Regions from separate parts of the Devosia rhizosphaerae genome, predicted to be linked through region 2. Evidence: predicted binding sites of a transcription regulator. Region 2 holds the regulator's gene; the other holds the start of a gene.
What was found. The regulator PhoB, encoded in region 2, activates phosphate uptake and scavenging genes when phosphate is short. The targets are predictions, from matches to a motif close to TGTCATNNANCTGTCAT.
Positions count from the first base shown of each region.

Region 1: QOV41_RS01255 (DUF2794 domain-containing protein) is a predicted target of PhoB. The motif match lies at 3,680-3,696, and genes of this name have one in related genera.

Region 1 is NZ_CP126539.1:249,967-257,658, reverse strand. It holds gene QOV41_RS01280 (invasion associated locus B family protein) at 1-386, opposite strand, end outside; gene QOV41_RS01275 (invasion associated locus B family protein) at 485-1,006, opposite strand; gene thpR (RNA 2',3'-cyclic phosphodiesterase) at 1,210-1,749, opposite strand; gene QOV41_RS01265 (Bax inhibitor-1/YccA family protein) at 1,948-2,682, shown strand; gene QOV41_RS01260 (GNAT family N-acetyltransferase) at 2,770-3,267, shown strand; gene QOV41_RS01255 (DUF2794 domain-containing protein) at 3,271-3,660, opposite strand; gene QOV41_RS01250 (DUF1223 domain-containing protein) at 3,959-4,699, opposite strand; gene acnA (aconitate hydratase AcnA) at 4,861-7,533, opposite strand.
Region 2 is NZ_CP126539.1:1,271,876-1,279,567, forward strand. It holds gene QOV41_RS06180 (SIMPL domain-containing protein) at 1-48, opposite strand, end outside; gene QOV41_RS06185 (fumarylacetoacetate hydrolase family protein) at 230-1,381, shown strand; gene QOV41_RS06190 (aldehyde dehydrogenase family protein) at 1,402-2,841, shown strand; gene QOV41_RS06195 (MFS transporter) at 2,954-4,579, shown strand; gene phoB (phosphate regulon transcriptional regulator PhoB) at 4,576-5,277, opposite strand; gene phoU (phosphate signaling complex protein PhoU) at 5,281-5,991, opposite strand; gene pstB (phosphate ABC transporter ATP-binding protein PstB) at 6,017-6,823, opposite strand; gene pstA (phosphate ABC transporter permease PstA) at 6,872-7,692, opposite strand, start outside.

The sequences.
Region 1 (7,692 bases), 1.0 Mb from region 2:
ATGGCGCTGGCCAGCGCTCCAGACTGGCTGGCATCGTCGAGCCAGGCCGCGTCGTTCTGGGTGAAGAGATTAAAGGTCTGGCCGTCCACCGTCACGGTGGCCTGGCTATCGGGCTGGAAAGCAAAGCCAGCCACGAGGTTGAATTCGTTGCTGACAGTCTCGGCCGGCCGGTTGGTCACATAGGCATAGGCCTGGCTGTAGTCGTCCGGCGTCGGCTCGACGCTTTCGGGTTCGGCCATCGCAAAGCACACTTCGCCCGCCGCATCATTTGCCGCATAGCTCGACCAGGCGCGATGCTCTCCCAAGAGCCGTACCTGCTGCGCCTGGGCGCTGGCGGGCAGAACTAGGGTGGCGAGCAAGGCAAGCGCAAGGACGGGCTTGGTCATGAAGGGCCTCTCTGGACAAACAACAAAAAGGGCGTGGGCCTCGCGGCCCGCCGCCCGATTATGGCGGATCGCCCCTAGGGGGCAACCCGAAAGGGTGATCAGGCGCAGGCGCCGTCGATCGCGTTCACCGCCGCCGTGGCACCCGACAGGGAATAGGTGTCCACTGTATTGGTTCCACGCTGCGAGGTGCCGCGCACCACCAGCTGGCTGCCAGCCTTGAAGGCCTGCACGAAGCCGGCTTCATCACCTGTCGAGGCGAGCCAGGCGGCCGAACCCTCGGTCACCATGGGGTAGCTGCGCCCGTCGATCGTCGCACTGGCCTTGGCGTCGGTGGTGTTGAAGGGATAGCCAATAATGGTCTGGACTTCGTTCTTGGTGCCCATCCCCTTGCGGTGGATGATCATGAAATGGATCGGATCGCGATTGGCCCCGGCCGGCTCGCTCGATTGCGGCGTGCCAGAGACATAGCAGATCGTGCCCGAGGCATCGGTCGCCTGCCAGGCGGTCCAGGCACTGAAAGTGCCGAGCTCGGTCGCCTGCTGCGCCTGGGCGGCAGGAGCGAGAGCCATGACCGCGCCGACCGCGAGCCCAAGGATAAGGCCACCGGTTTTCTTCGTCATCGCCAATTCTTCCTCTCGTCTATGTGGTCCATGCTCGGAAGAGCTGCCCGCGCGACTCTGCCCCAACATGGTTACCAAGAAGTCAAGCGCCGCCCTGCACCGGACCAATTCACTTCAAATGCGAGGCAAAGGCGGCGGCAATTTGGCGCCCAGCGCTTCAAGCTACGCTCAGCGTTACCAATGCGCTAACACTTGAGTGACCTTTAGGCGGCCAGGGGGTAGCTCTGCTCGACCACATAGGGCCCACCGCCCACCGAGTCCTTGCTGGAATAGAGCACGAACCGGCCCACCGGAAAGCTCAGCGGTTCGAACCGCCCGGCATCGGCAATAAAGCGCGCCACCTCTTCGGCGCCGGCTCCGCGCAGCCGCGCCAGTGTCACATGCGGCACGAATTTGCGCCCCTCGGCGGGTAGTCCCGCCCGTTGTAGCACCCGCTCCTGGGCGGCTTGCAACCGGGTTAGAGCTTCGCTCGGATCCACCCCCGCATAAAGCGCCCGCGGCTTATCGCCACCAAATGTCCCTAGATGGGTGAGCCGCACCTCGAACCGCATCGAATTGGAGAGCCGATCGAGGCTATCGGCCACCTCGTCGGCGGTCTGCCCGTCGACATCACCGATGAAGCGCAGGGTGATATGGTAATTCTCGGGGTCGATCCAGCGGGCGCCGCTGAGGCCACCGCGCTTGAGAGAAAGCGCAAATCCCACATCTGTCGGGATTTCGAGGCCGGTAAAGAGCCGGGGCATGGGGCCCTCCTCGTGCAGGTCAGCATCAGATTCGCCCCGGACCGTAACACAACCTTAAGCCGCAGCCAGTCCATTCGTCGCAGCGCCCCGAGATCACTTGTAAACCAAGGGCGTGGCATCCATATTGTTGTGCAAGTGGCAAGCAATGCCCACCGGCGGTTAGAGACCGCTCTCATATTGGGAAAGGAAACCGATTAAATGGCTGAATATGACCGTCAGACCCTCGGTGCGCGGGCCGGCTCGGCCTTGGCCATCGACGAGGGCCTGCGCAGCTATATGCTGCGCGTCTACAACTATATGGGTATCGGACTGGTAGTGACGGGTGTCGTCGCCTACTTCTCCAATGCCGCCGCCGTGAGCAATGGCGAGCTGACCGCCTGGGGTGCGCTGCTTTACACCACGCCCCTGATGTGGGTTGTGGCCCTGGCGCCACTCGCTTTTGTAATGGTGCTGAGCTTTGGCATCAACAAGCTTTCCGTGACTGCCGCGCAAGGCACCTTCTGGGCGTTCTCGGCCATCATGGGCCTGTCGCTGTCCTCCATCTTCATGGTCTACACCGACGCCTCGATCGCCAAGGTGTTCTTCATCACGGCCGCTACGTTCGGTGCCATGAGCCTTTACGGCTACACCACCAAGCGTGACCTCACCGGCATGGGCAGCTTCCTGTTCATGGGCCTGATCGGCCTGATCATCGCCTCGGTGGTCAACATCTTCATGCAGTCTTCGATGCTTGAATTTGCGATCTCTGCCGTTGGCGTGCTGATCTTTGTGGGCCTCACCGCCTACGACACCCAGAAGATCAAGGAAGGCTACTCCGAGACGCTTGGTGCCGACACGCTGGCCAAGGGCGCCATCATGGGCGCGCTGAGCCTCTACCTCGACTTCATCAACCTCTTCCTGATGCTGCTCCGCCTGTTCGGCACTCGCGAGTAACCAGCACCAAGAATTTGGTTGGACGAATATCGGGACCGCAGCTTAGAAAGGCTGCGGTCCTTTTCTTTTGTCGAGTTGCGCCCTCAAGTGTCCGACCTCGTCCTGCGCCCCTTTTCCTGGGGTGATATCCCCGCGATCACCGCCATCTACCGGCACTATGTCGAGACATCGACGGCCACCTTCGACCTTGAGGCACCTGGCCATACCTATCTCGCCGAAAAGTTCGGCCACATGCTTGATGCGGGGCATCCAGTAATCATCGCCGAGCGCGGGGGTGAGGTCATCGGCTACGCCTATGCCTCGACTTACCGGCCCCGGCCCGCCTATCGCTTTACCTGCGAGGATTCGATCTATTTGCGCGAGGATGCCATTGGCTCCGGCCTGGGCCGAACGCTCCTGACCGAGCTCATCGTCCAGTCCCGCACCTTCGGCTTCAAGCAGATGATCGCCGTCATCACCGGGGAGCAGGACCGCTCCATTGCCCTGCACGAAAAACTCGGTTTCCGCCACATCGGGCGGCACGAGAAGCTCGGTCTCAAATTCGACCGCTGGCTGGACATCGTCCACATGCAGCTGGCGCTCTAGGCGCTAGCTCACCACTGCAAGCTGCGGATCAAGCACTCGCAGCACCTGCGCGAGGTCATGCCCGCGCTTGAGGATACGGCCCTGCTGATTGGTCACCGAATACTGCCCCTGCCGGTTGCGCAGGCGAGGCGCCTTTTCGATGATAAAGAGCGGCCGCTCAGAAACGCGCGCATAGATTGAAAAGAGCGCACGGTCCTTAAGGAAATCCATGGCGTAGTCGCGCCATTCGCCCTGCCCCACCTTGCGGCCATAGACCGAGAGGATCGTCGCCAGTTCCTTGCGATCAAAGGGCACGATGGCGAGCGGCTTGCCGCCACCAGTCGGTGGCGATCCCTCCCCACCCTGCACCAGGGAAAGGCTAACTTTGTTGTCTTTCGATGTCCGGCCCTGCACCTTTGGGGTGGCCCTCCGATGTCAACGTAGTGTCATAGTTGCGGCTTTCAGTCCCCGATGCAAGCGGTCGCACGCTTAACGCTCAGGTAACGAAATACCCCAATTCGGTCATACTTTGTCCCTCAGCCCGCCCGATTAGCCCACGATCTTGTGATCGTTGCCTCCAGTGGCTGGTGCCCAGGCAGACCGAGCCCCCAACCGAAACGTTTGGACACCAGCCGCCCTTTTCTAAGTTGACCAGTCAGTCAGACCGTCCCGCCCTTGCCCCCAAGGGCGGGCTTTCTTTGCATGGTTGCGATCAATGCTGCTCGTAGGCGGCGGCTCCCAAAATAGGTCCGGGCAAACCTTCGCGTTCTTGCTGCACGAGTACGGCAATCCCCGTGGCCTCGTCGGCCATCACCTCGTGGAGCGGCAGCTTGAGATCCGCACCGGTTTCGGCTTCCCACATGCCCAGCGCCTGTCGCCCGGTCACGACCTGGGTATAGGCCATGGTCTTGCCGGCATTCTCGCCCTTGTCGATCATCACTTCGGCACGGTCGCGATAGGTAACCAGCCACACCACTGCGTCACCCAGCTGCGGATCGGCCGGCACACTGACCTTGAGCATGTCGCCGTCGCGCTCGAGCTCCACCGAAAGGGGCAGGCTCACCCCGCTCAAGGCGCCATGCACTTCATGACGCTTTGAGCCTACAACGCCCTTGGCGCCATTGACCACCATCTGCGGAGTATAGATGCGCGAGGAGCCCCAGCTTTCTGCGTAAGCACGCTGCCGGTCCGAGAACATGCCGTCGCCGAAAGTGTCTTCCCAACCCACATAGTCCCAATAGTCGACATGGTAGGCGAGCGCCACGACATCCCCGCTCTCGGCGAGGCTCGTGAGCAGGGCGTCAGCGGGGGGGCACTGGGCGCAGCCCTGGCTGGTAAACAGCTCAACCACCGCCTTGGGCCGGATGCGATAGTGCTCGGCCCCGGCAAAAGAGGACGATAGGGCAAGCGCAACAAGGCCGAGCGAGGCGGCAAGAAGGGGACGAAGGGTCATGGACCGAAGTTGTAAGCCCGCCGCGAGGGCCCCCGCTAGTCAAAAAGGGGTGAGACAGTGAATCCGCTGCCACGGGTGTACGTTCGGTCACACAGCACCGCACAAACAAAAATGGCAGCCCTCATGGGCCGCCATTCTAAGCTTGATCGAGCGAGGTGCCCTTATGCCGCGACGAGACTGCGCAGCACGTAGTGCAGAATGCCACCGTTCTTGAAGTAGTCGAGCTCGTTGGCCGTATCAATGCGGCACAGCGTTTCGACGTTCAGCACGCTGCCATCGGCCTTGGTGATCTGGACGTTCACCTTGGCGCGCGGGGTGATTGTCTCGACCCCGATGATGTCCACCGTCTCGGAGCCATCGAGGCCCAGCGACTGCCAGCTCTCGCCGTCCTTGAACTGCAGCGGGATCACGCCCATGCCCACCAGGTTCGAGCGGTGGATACGCTCAAAGCTCTGGGCAATCACGGCCTTTACGCCAAGCAGGTTGGTGCCCTTGGCCGCCCAGTCGCGCGAGGAGCCCGTTCCATATTCCTTGCCGGCAAAGACGACCAGCGGCGTGCCCTGGCCCTGGTACGCCATGGCTGCGTCATAGATCGGCATTTGGCTGCCATCGGGACCTTTGGTGAAGCCGCCTTCGACGCCCGGCAACATCTGGTTCTTGATGCGGATATTGGCAAAGGTGCCACGCATCATCACTTCATGGTTGCCGCGACGCGCGCCATAGGAGTTGAAATCCCTAGGCGCGACCTGGTGCTCCTGCAGATACTGCCCCGCTGGCGTGCTCGGCTTGAACGAACCGGCTGGCGAGATGTGGTCGGTGGTGATGGAGTCGAGGAAGAGCGCCAGGACGCGCGCCTTCTCGATATCGGTTACCGGCTTGGGCTCGATTTCGAGGTCTTCGAAGTAAGGCGGGTTCTGCACATAGGTGGAGCCGGAATTCCAGGCATAGGTCTCCCCGCCTTCCACCGCGATCCCCTGCCAGTGCTCGTCGCCCTTGAAAACGTCCGAATAGCGGCCCTTGAACATCTCGGGGGTAACGTGGGTGCGGACGATCTCGGCGACCTCGTGGTTGGAGGGCCAGACATCCTTGAGATAGACCGGCTGCCCGTCCTTGCCCGTGCCCAGCGGCTCGGTGGTGATGTCGATCTTCATCGAACCGGCCAGCGCATAGGCGACCACCAGCGGCGGCGAGGCGAGGAAGTTCGCCTTGACGTCGGGGTTCACGCGACCTTCGAAATTGCGGTTACCCGAAAGGACCGAGGCGGCGACCAAGTCACCGGCTTGCACTGCCTTGCTGATCGGCGCCGGCAGCGGGCCGGAATTGCCGATGCAGGTGGTGCAGCCATAGCCCACGAGGTTGAAGCCGATAGCGTCGAGGTCTTCCTGCAAGCCTGCCGAAGTCAGATAGTCGGTCACCACCTGCGACCCGGGCGCTAGCGAGGTTTTGACCCATGGCTTGCGGGTCAGCCCCAGTTCGCGGGCTTTGCGGGCCACGAGACCGGCAGCAACCAGCACCGATGGGTTCGAGGTGTTGGTGCACGAGGTGATGGCTGCGATGACCACATCGCCATGGCCGATGGCGTAGTCTTCGCCTTCCACCTGCACCTGCGGCTCGTCTGTCTTGCCGAACTCGGTCGGCAGGCCGGCAATGAACTTCTCCTTGGCCTGGGTCAGCACGATTCGATCCTGCGGGCGCTTCGGGCCGGAGATCGAGGGAACGACGGTGGTGAGGTCGAGTTCGAGAGTGGAGGTAAAGACCGGATCCGGCGAAGTGGTCTCGCGGAACATGCCCTGCGCCTTGGAATAGGCTTCCACCAGCGCCACGCGCTGCGGATCACGGCCTGAAGTGGTCAAGTACTTCAGAGTGTCGGCATCAACCGGGAAGTAGCCGCAGGTGGCGCCGTATTCGGGCGCCATGTTGGCGATCGTCGCCTGGTCTTCGAGGCTGAGATAATCGAGGCCCGGGCCGTAGAATTCAACGAACTTGCCGACCACTCCTTTCTTGCGCAGCATCTCGGTGACGGTCAGCACCAGATCGGTGGCCGTGATACCCTCGTTGATCCTGCCGGTCAGCTTGAAGCCGACGACCTCGGGGATCATCATGGTGATCGGTTGGCCCAGCATGGCCGCCTCGGCCTCGATCCCACCAACGCCCCAGCCCAGCACTGCCAGGCCATTGACCATGGTGGTGTGCGAGTCAGTGCCAACCAGCGTGTCGGGATAGGCAACGGTCTCGCCGTTCTCGTCCTTGGTCCAGACGGTCTGGGCCAGGTATTCAAGGTTCACCTGGTGGCAAATGCCGGTGCCGGGCGGTACGACGCGGAAATTGTCGAACGCCGACTGGCCCCAGCGCAAGAATTCATAGCGCTCGCCATTGCGCTCATATTCAAGTTCCACATTCTGCTCGAACGCCATTGGCGTGCCGAACTGGTCGACCATCACGGAGTGGTCGATCACGAGGTCGACGGGGACGAGGGGATTGATCTTCTGGGGATCGGCGCCGAGCTTGGCCGTAGCGTCGCGCATGGCCGCCAGATCCACCACGGCGGGAACGCCGGTGAAGTCCTGCATTAGCACGCGCGCCGGCCGATAGGAGATTTCGTGTTCGCTGGTGCGCGTCTTGAGCCACTCGGCCACCGCCAGGATATCTTCCTTGGTGACGGTGCGGTTGTCTTCAAAGCGCAGCAGGTTCTCCAGCACCACCTTCATCGAGTGCGGCAGGGCCGAAACGCCCGCGAGCCCGTTCTTTTCGGCTTCGGCAAGTGAGTAATAGGTGTAGGTCTTGCCGCCGACCGTTAGGGTCGATTTCGATTTGAAGCTGTCTAGTGAGCTCACGTTTGGTCCCGCCCTTTTGCTTATGGTGCTGACGCTTACGGGGGAAAGCCCGGAGAACTTCTCGAAAAGCGTCGCCTTTCCTGGAATGACTCCAATCTGGACGGCTTATAGCCAATCGAGTTTGGCCTTGCCAGCCTTGCCTTTCGTTCAATACGAGAT
Region 2 (7,692 bases):
GGCGAGGGCGAGAACGGCGAGGGGGACAAGGGCAGGGAGGTGACGCATGAGAACTCTCCAAGTTGAGGGGGGAGCATTCCCCACCTAATGCGTCAGTATTGCGGCGCTGATGAACTGAATTTGAACGGGCTTGTGGGCAAACGGTCATGTCCAAAAGTATGACTTATGAGGGTTGCGCCGGGCCCTGCGGGTGCGGTACTCAGACAGGCATCACCCACAAGAGGCGCTCATGAGCCACAAGCATTTCCCGGACGGCGTCCTGCTCGGCCGTGCTCGTCTAGCGGGGCAGAACCACCCTGCCATTATTACCATTCGTGACGGTCAGGTACTCGATATCACCGCCAAGGGCATGGCGACCGTGCGGGACATCGCCGAGAGCGCTGACCCGATCGGCTATGTCCGCGCGGCGAGTGGCAAGGATTTGGGGAGCGCCCAGGCGCTGCTGGACAACAGCCTACCCACCGGCCGTGATGCAGCCAAACCCAGCCTCTTGTCGCCCATCGACTTGCAGGCGGTGAAAGCCTCGGGCGTCACCTTCGTCGTGTCGCTGCTTGAGCGCGTCATCGAAGAGCAGGCACGTGGCGACAAGGCGCGTGCCGAGGCATTGCGGGTCGAAATTCTCGCCCTGATCGGCACCGACCTTAGCCAATTGGTACCCGGCTCCGATACGGCCGCCCAGGTCAAGGCGGCGCTGGTGGAGCGAGGCGTGTGGAGCCAATATCTCGAAGTGGGGATCGGGCCTGACGCGGAGATTTTCACGAAGGGCCAGCCCATGAGTTCGGTGGGTTATGGCGCCGACGTGGGGCTGCACCCGATCTCGAGCTGGAACAATCCCGAGCCCGAAGTCGCCCTGGTGGTCACCAGCACGGGCAACATCATCGGCGCGACGCTGGGCAACGACGTCAATTTGCGCGATGTGGAGGGCCGCTCGGCGCTGCTCCTGGGCAAGGCCAAGGACAACAACGCGTCTGCCTCGCTGGGGCCGTTCATTCGCCTCTTCGACGACGAGTTCACGCTCGATACCGTCAAGCAGGCCGAGATCGCCTTACGGGTGGAAGGCGAGGACGGCTTCGTGCTCGACGGCCATTCGTCCATGAGCCAGATCTCCCGCACCCCGGAATCGCTGGTTGCCGCGACGATCGGCGAACATCACCAATATCCCGACGGGCTGGTGCTTTATCTCGGCACCATGTTCGCTCCAGTGAAGGATCGCGGCGGCGCCGGCATGGGTTTTACCCACAAGATCGGCGACACGGTCTCGATTTCGACCCCCTCGCTGGGGACACTGACCAATCGCGTCGACCTATCCACTCATTGCCCACCCTGGACCTACGGCGCCAGCCACTTGCTGCGCGACCTCGCCCGGGCGGACCTCCTCTAGCTTTCTGAAAGGCACAATAAATGGCTGAACTACACAAGAACCTGATCGACGGGGAATGGGTCGGCGCCGAGGGCGTGGAGAACATCAACCCCTCCAATACCTCCGAAGTTGTGGGCGTCTATGCCCGCGCATCGGCTGAGGAAACCAAACAGGCGATTGCGGCAGCCAAGGCGGCATTCCCCGCCTGGTCGCGCTCGGGCTTGCTGGAACGCCATGCGATCCTGCGCAAGGCGGCCGATGAAATCCTCGCCCGCAAGCAAGAGCTGGGTGAACTGCTGAGCCGTGAAGAGGGCAAGACACTGGTTGAAGGCATCGGCGAGGTCACTCGCGCCGGTCAGATCTTCGACTTCTTTGCCGGCGAAGTGCTGCGCCTCACGGGAGAAGTGGTGCCGTCGGTCCGCCCCGGCGTCGGTGTCGAGATCACGCGCGAGCCGATTGGTGTCATCGGCCTCATCACACCCTGGAACTTCCCGATCGCTATTCCAAGCTGGAAGATTGCCCCCGCCCTGGCCTATGGCAACACCGTCGTCATCAAACCGGCGGACCTCGTGCCCGGCTCGACCTGGGCCATCGTCGACATCCTGGTGCGGGCAGGCCTGCCCAAGGGCGTCCTGAACCTCGTCATGGGCAAGGGCTCGGTGGTCGGCCAGACCATGCTCGACAGCAAGAACGTCCATGCCGTCAGCTTCACCGGCTCGGTTGGTACCGGCAAGCGCGTTGCGGCTGCGTCGGTTGAAGTCGGCCGCCGGTTCCAGCTGGAAATGGGCGGCAAGAACCCCACCATCGTGCTCGACGATGCCGATCTCAAAGTTGCCGTCGAGACCGTGGCACAGTCCGCCTTCTTCTCGACCGGCCAGCGCTGCACCGCCTCTTCGCGTGTCATCGTCACCGAAGGTATCCACGACCGCTTCGTGGAAGCCCTCGCTGAGCGCACGCGTAATCTGCGGGTGGGCAATGCGCTGGACAAGGACACCGAGATCGGTCCGGTGGTCGATCCTGGCCAGCTCAAGCAGGACACCGACTACATCGAGATCGGCAAGAACGAGGGCGCCAAGATTGCCGCTGGCGGCGAACGCGTCCAGAAGGACACGGAGGGCTACTTCCTGCAGCCGACGCTGTTTGTCGAGGCGACCAACAATATGCGCATCAGCCGCGAAGAGATCTTCGGGCCGGTCGCTAGCGTCATTCGGGTCAAGGATTATGAAGAGGCACTCGCCACCGCAAACGACACCGAGTTCGGTCTATCCGCTGGCATCGTGACCACCTCGCTTAAATACGCCACGCACTTCAAGCGCAATGCCGAGGCAGGCATGGTGATGGTCAACGTGCCAACCGCTGGCGTGGACTTTCACGTGCCGTTCGGGGGCCGCAAAGGCTCGAGCTATGGTCCGCGCGAGCAGGGCAAGTACGCCGCCGAGTTCTACACTCAGGTCAAGACGGCCTACACCGCGGCTGGCTAAGACGAAAAAGACTGCGCCGGCCTCGTGCCGGCGCAGTTGCATTGGCGCCCTGCCGAGAGCAGATTGGTGCCATTCGCCCGCGCGATTGCGGGCAGACGACTGAGGTTCACGAATGCCCGAGCGAGTGTCTGTGCTGGCCCCTTTCCGGCACGAGACCTTTCGCCTGCTCTGGATCGCCACCTTAGCGTCCAATCTCGGCGGTCTTGTGCAGGCGGTCGGCGCCGGGTGGATGATGACCACCCTCACGGACTCCCACAATATGGTCGCCCTGGTGCAGGCCTCGACCACCCTGCCCATCATGGTGTTCTCCATCGCAGCGGGCGCGCTGGCCGACAATTTCGACCGGCGCATAGTGATGATCATTGCCCAATCGGCAATGGCGATCATTTCCGTGGTGCTGGCGGTGCTGGGTTTCCTTGGGCTGATGACCCCCTGGCTCTTGCTAGGGTTCACCTTTCTGATTGGCTGCGGCACAGCGTTGTTCAACCCGTCTTGGCAGGCTTCCATGGGCGATATCGTGCCGCGCGACGACCTGCCCGGCGCGGTGACGCTCAACGCCATGGGCTTCAACATGATGCGCAGCGTGGGGCCAGCAGTTGGCGGCATCATCGTTGCCTTTGCCGGCGCGGCTGCGGCCTTCGCGGTCAATGCGGTTTCCTACCTCCCGCTGATCGCCGCGCTGTTCCGGTGGCAGCCGCAAGCGATCGCCAACAAGTTGCCGCGGGAGAGGTTCGGCAGCGCCATGTGGGCCGGGGTGCGCTATGCCTCGCTCTCGCCCAATCTGATGACAGTTATGCTGCGTGGTTTCCTGTTCGGCCTTGCCGCTATCGCGGTGCTGGCGCTCCTGCCTTCGGTGGCAAGCGAATATCTCGGCGGCGGCGCCCTGGGCTATGGCGCGTTGTTGGGGTGCTTTGGCGTTGGTGCCATCGGAGGCGCCTTCCTCAACGGAAGGGTGCGCGAGCGCTACAGCAATGAGATCATCGTGCGCATTGCCTGCGTGGTGTTCGCGGTCTCCTGTGTCGGCCTGGGCTTCAGCCGCGAAATCGTGCTGAGCTGTCTCATTCTCTTGCCAGCGGGCGCGGGCTGGGTGCTGGCGCTGTCACTGTTCAACGTCTCCGTTCAGCTCTCAACGCCCCGTTGGGTTGTGGGGCGGGCGCTATCGCTCTACCAAACGGCTACTTTCGGCGGCATGGCACTGGGCAGCTGGCTCTGGGGCAGTGTCGCCGATCTGTCCGCACCGAGCTGGTCACTCGCCTTGGCGGGGGTGACGCTCCTTGCCTGTGCTCTGGTGGGTCTCAAGCTGCCGCTGCCGCAGTTCAGCTCACGCGACCTCAGCCCGCTCAATGCCTTCAACGAACCGGTGCTCAAGCTCGAGATGCGGCCGCGGAGTGGGCCGGTGATGGTGATGGTGGACTATCAGATCGTCCAGGAAGACATTCCCGCTTTCCTCCGGCTAATGAGTGAGCGCCGCCGTATCCGCATCCGCGATGGTGCGCGGCAATGGGCGCTGCTGCGGGACCTCGAACGCCCAGAGATCTGGGTGGAGAGCTATCACGTGCCCACCTGGGTGGACTATGTGCGCCACAATCTGCGGCGTACCAAGGCCGATGCCGAGAACCTGCAGAGCTTGCGGGCGCTGCACCGGGGCGAGGGACCGCCCCATGTCCACCGCATGATCGAGCGGCAGACCGTGCCGCAGGTCGACGACATGCCGCTCCGGGAGAGCCCCGAGCACTAGGCCACTTGGGCGAAGCGCTCGTCGAAAGCGTAGCCCGCGCCGCGAACGGTCCGGATCGGGTCGATCTCGCGGCCGCGATTGATGGCACGACGGAGACGACCGATATGGACATCCACTGTCCGCTCATCGACATAGACGTCATTGCCCCAGACACCATCGAGCAATTGCTCGCGCGAATAGACCCGGCCGGGATGGCGCATGAGATATTCGAGTAGTCGATACTCGGTGGGACCAAGATGGACGTCGCGATTGCCGCGGCGGACGCGGTGGGTGGTGCGATCGAGTTCGAGATCGCCGACCTTGAGCGAAGCGGTCACCAGATTGGGGTTCGCCCGTCGCAGAAGTGCATGGATTCGGGCCATCAGTTCGGGAACAGAAAACGGCTTTACGACGTAGTCGTCCGCACCTGTGGCAAGGCCCCGCACCCGTTCTTCTTCCTCGCCGCGTGCGGTCAGCATGATGATCGGCACCCGCGCGGTCTCGTCGCGCGCCCGCAAGCGCCGGCACAGTTCGATGCCGGAGATCTCGGGCAGCATCCAGTCAAGCAGGATCAGATCGGGCAGCTTTTGCTGGATCTGGACCTGGGCCTCGTCACCGGTTTCAGCAGTCAGGACCCGAAAGCCTTCGGCCTCAAGATTATAGCGCAAGAGAATGGCGATATCGCCTTCGTCTTCGACGACGAGAATTGTAGCCGACATGGCTTAAACCTTGATCTGCTTGCGCTCGAGCTCTTCGACATTGCTCCCGAGCTGCTTGCCGGTCTGCAGATAGTAGGCGCGCTCCGCAATGTTGGTGGCGTGGTCGCCGATGCGTTCCAGGCTCTTGGCGCAAAACAGCAAATGCGTGCAGGAGGTGATGTTGCGCGGATCTTCCATCATGTAGGTGAGCAGCTCACGGAACAACGAGGTGTGCATCGCATCGACCTCGTCATCGCGGTTGCAGACCTCGACGGCAGCGGCGGCGTCCCGATTGGAATAGGCGTCCAGCGCCTGCTTTAGCTGCCGCATTACCAATGCCGTCATGTTGCGGACGCCATTGTAGAAAGTTGGCTGCAGGTTGAGCCCATCGAGTTTCAGGGAGCGCCGGGCCAATTGCTTGGCCATGTCACCAATGCGCTCGAGGTCCCCCGCGACATGGATGGAGGTAATGATGGCGCGTAGATCGCTCGCCATCGGCTGACGACGAGCAATCATCGAAACCGCCATTTCGTCGATCCGGCGCTCCATGTCGTCGATGCGCTGATCGGCGATGATGGTCAAATCGGCGAGCTCGCGATCAAGCTTGAGCAGGGCCTTGGTGCCATTCTCGATGGAAACTTCCACTTCACCGCCCATTTCGGCGATGGCTTGAGCGAGCGCATTGAGTTCGTCGCTATAGGACTGAACGATATGGTCGGCGCCGGTATTTGGCATTGGTTTTCCTCCTCGATGCGCCCGGTCAGCCGATCCGGCCCATGATGTAGTCTTGTGTTTGCTTGTGCACCGGGTTGGTGAAGATCTCTTCGGTGACGCCTTCTTCGATCAGCTTGCCCAAGTGGAAGAAAGCGGTCTTCTGCGAGACGCGGGCGGCCTGCTGCATGGAGTGTGTCACGATCACGATCGTGAAGTTCTCGCGCAGTTCATCGATGAGTTCCTCGATGATTGCGGTTGCGATAGGGTCGAGAGCCGAGCAGGGTTCATCCATCAGGATTACTTCAGGGCCAACTGCGATCGCGCGCGCAATGCAGAGGCGCTGCTGCTGACCGCCGGACAGACCTGTACCCGGCTCGTATAGGCGGTCCTTCACCTCTTCGAAGAGACCCGCCTTGCGGAGTGAGGAGACAACGATCTCGTCCAAATCGGCTTTGGAACGCGCAATGCCGTGGATCTTAGGACCGTAGGCTACGTTCTCGTAAATCGACTTGGGGAATGGGTTCGGCTTCTGGAACACCATGCCGATACGGGCGCGCAGTTCCACCACATCGAGATCCGTGTCGTAGATGTCTTCGCCATCAAGCCTGATCTGGCCTCCAACCTTGGCGCCCTCGATGGTGTCGTTCATGCGGTTGATGCAGCGCAGAAAGGTTGACTTGCCGCAGCCCGACGGCCCGATGAAGGAGGTAACTGCCCGATCGGGAATGTCGATCGAAATGCCGTGCAGAGCCTGCTTGTCGCCGTAGTGCACCGTCACGTCGCGCGCTTCGATGCGCGTTGGCGCGTTTGCAAGGTCTACGATCGCGCGTCCTGCCTCGGTGTCGCTTGTCATCTTGAGCCTACCAGTAAGCATGTCCATTTGTCAGACCTCCTAGCCCGATCAGGCACGACGCTCCAGCCGTGTCCGGAGGAAAATAGCGATGGCATTGAGCAGCAGCATCAGCCCGAGAAGCACGATGATGGCGGCGGAAGTCCTCGCTTCGAAAAAGTTTCGGTTCTCGTTGCCCTGCCACAAATAGATCTGCACGGGCAGCGCGGTAGCCGAATCCAGGGGGGTGGCTGGAATGTTCGCGATAAAGGCGCTCATGCCGATCAGCAGCAGCGGTGCCGTTTCTCCCAGCGCCTGTGCAACGCCGATAATGGTCGCGGTCAGGATGCCCGGAAACGTTAGTGGCAGAACGTGATGGAAGACCGTCTGGTTCTTGGAGGCGCCCAGGCCAAGTGCCGCCTGGCGCAAGGAGGGCGGTACGGCGCGCAGGGAAGATCGCGTGGCGATGATGATGGTGGGCAGGGTCATCAAAGTCAGCACCAAGCCGCCAACCAGCGGTGCGGAGCGGGGCAAGCCAAGATAATTGATGAACACTGCTGCGCCGAGCAGGCCGAAGACGATGGAAGGCACTGCTGCAAGATTGTTGATGTTAATCTCGATGAGGTCGGTCCAGCGGTTCTTGGGCGCAAACTCCTCCAAGTAGATCGCGCTCGCCACGCCGATCGGCACGGCCAGCACAATCACCACGATCATCATGTAAAGCGAGCCCATGAAGGCACCGGCCAGACCTGCAGTGGCGGGGGCGGAACGGCTGTCAACATTGGTGAAGATATGCCAGGCGAAGTCGAAGGTGATGATGCCTTCGGCCACAAAGCGATCAGCGAGCTGCCTTGTCTCGGCAGAAAGCTGCTGACGTGCATCGGCTAATTCGC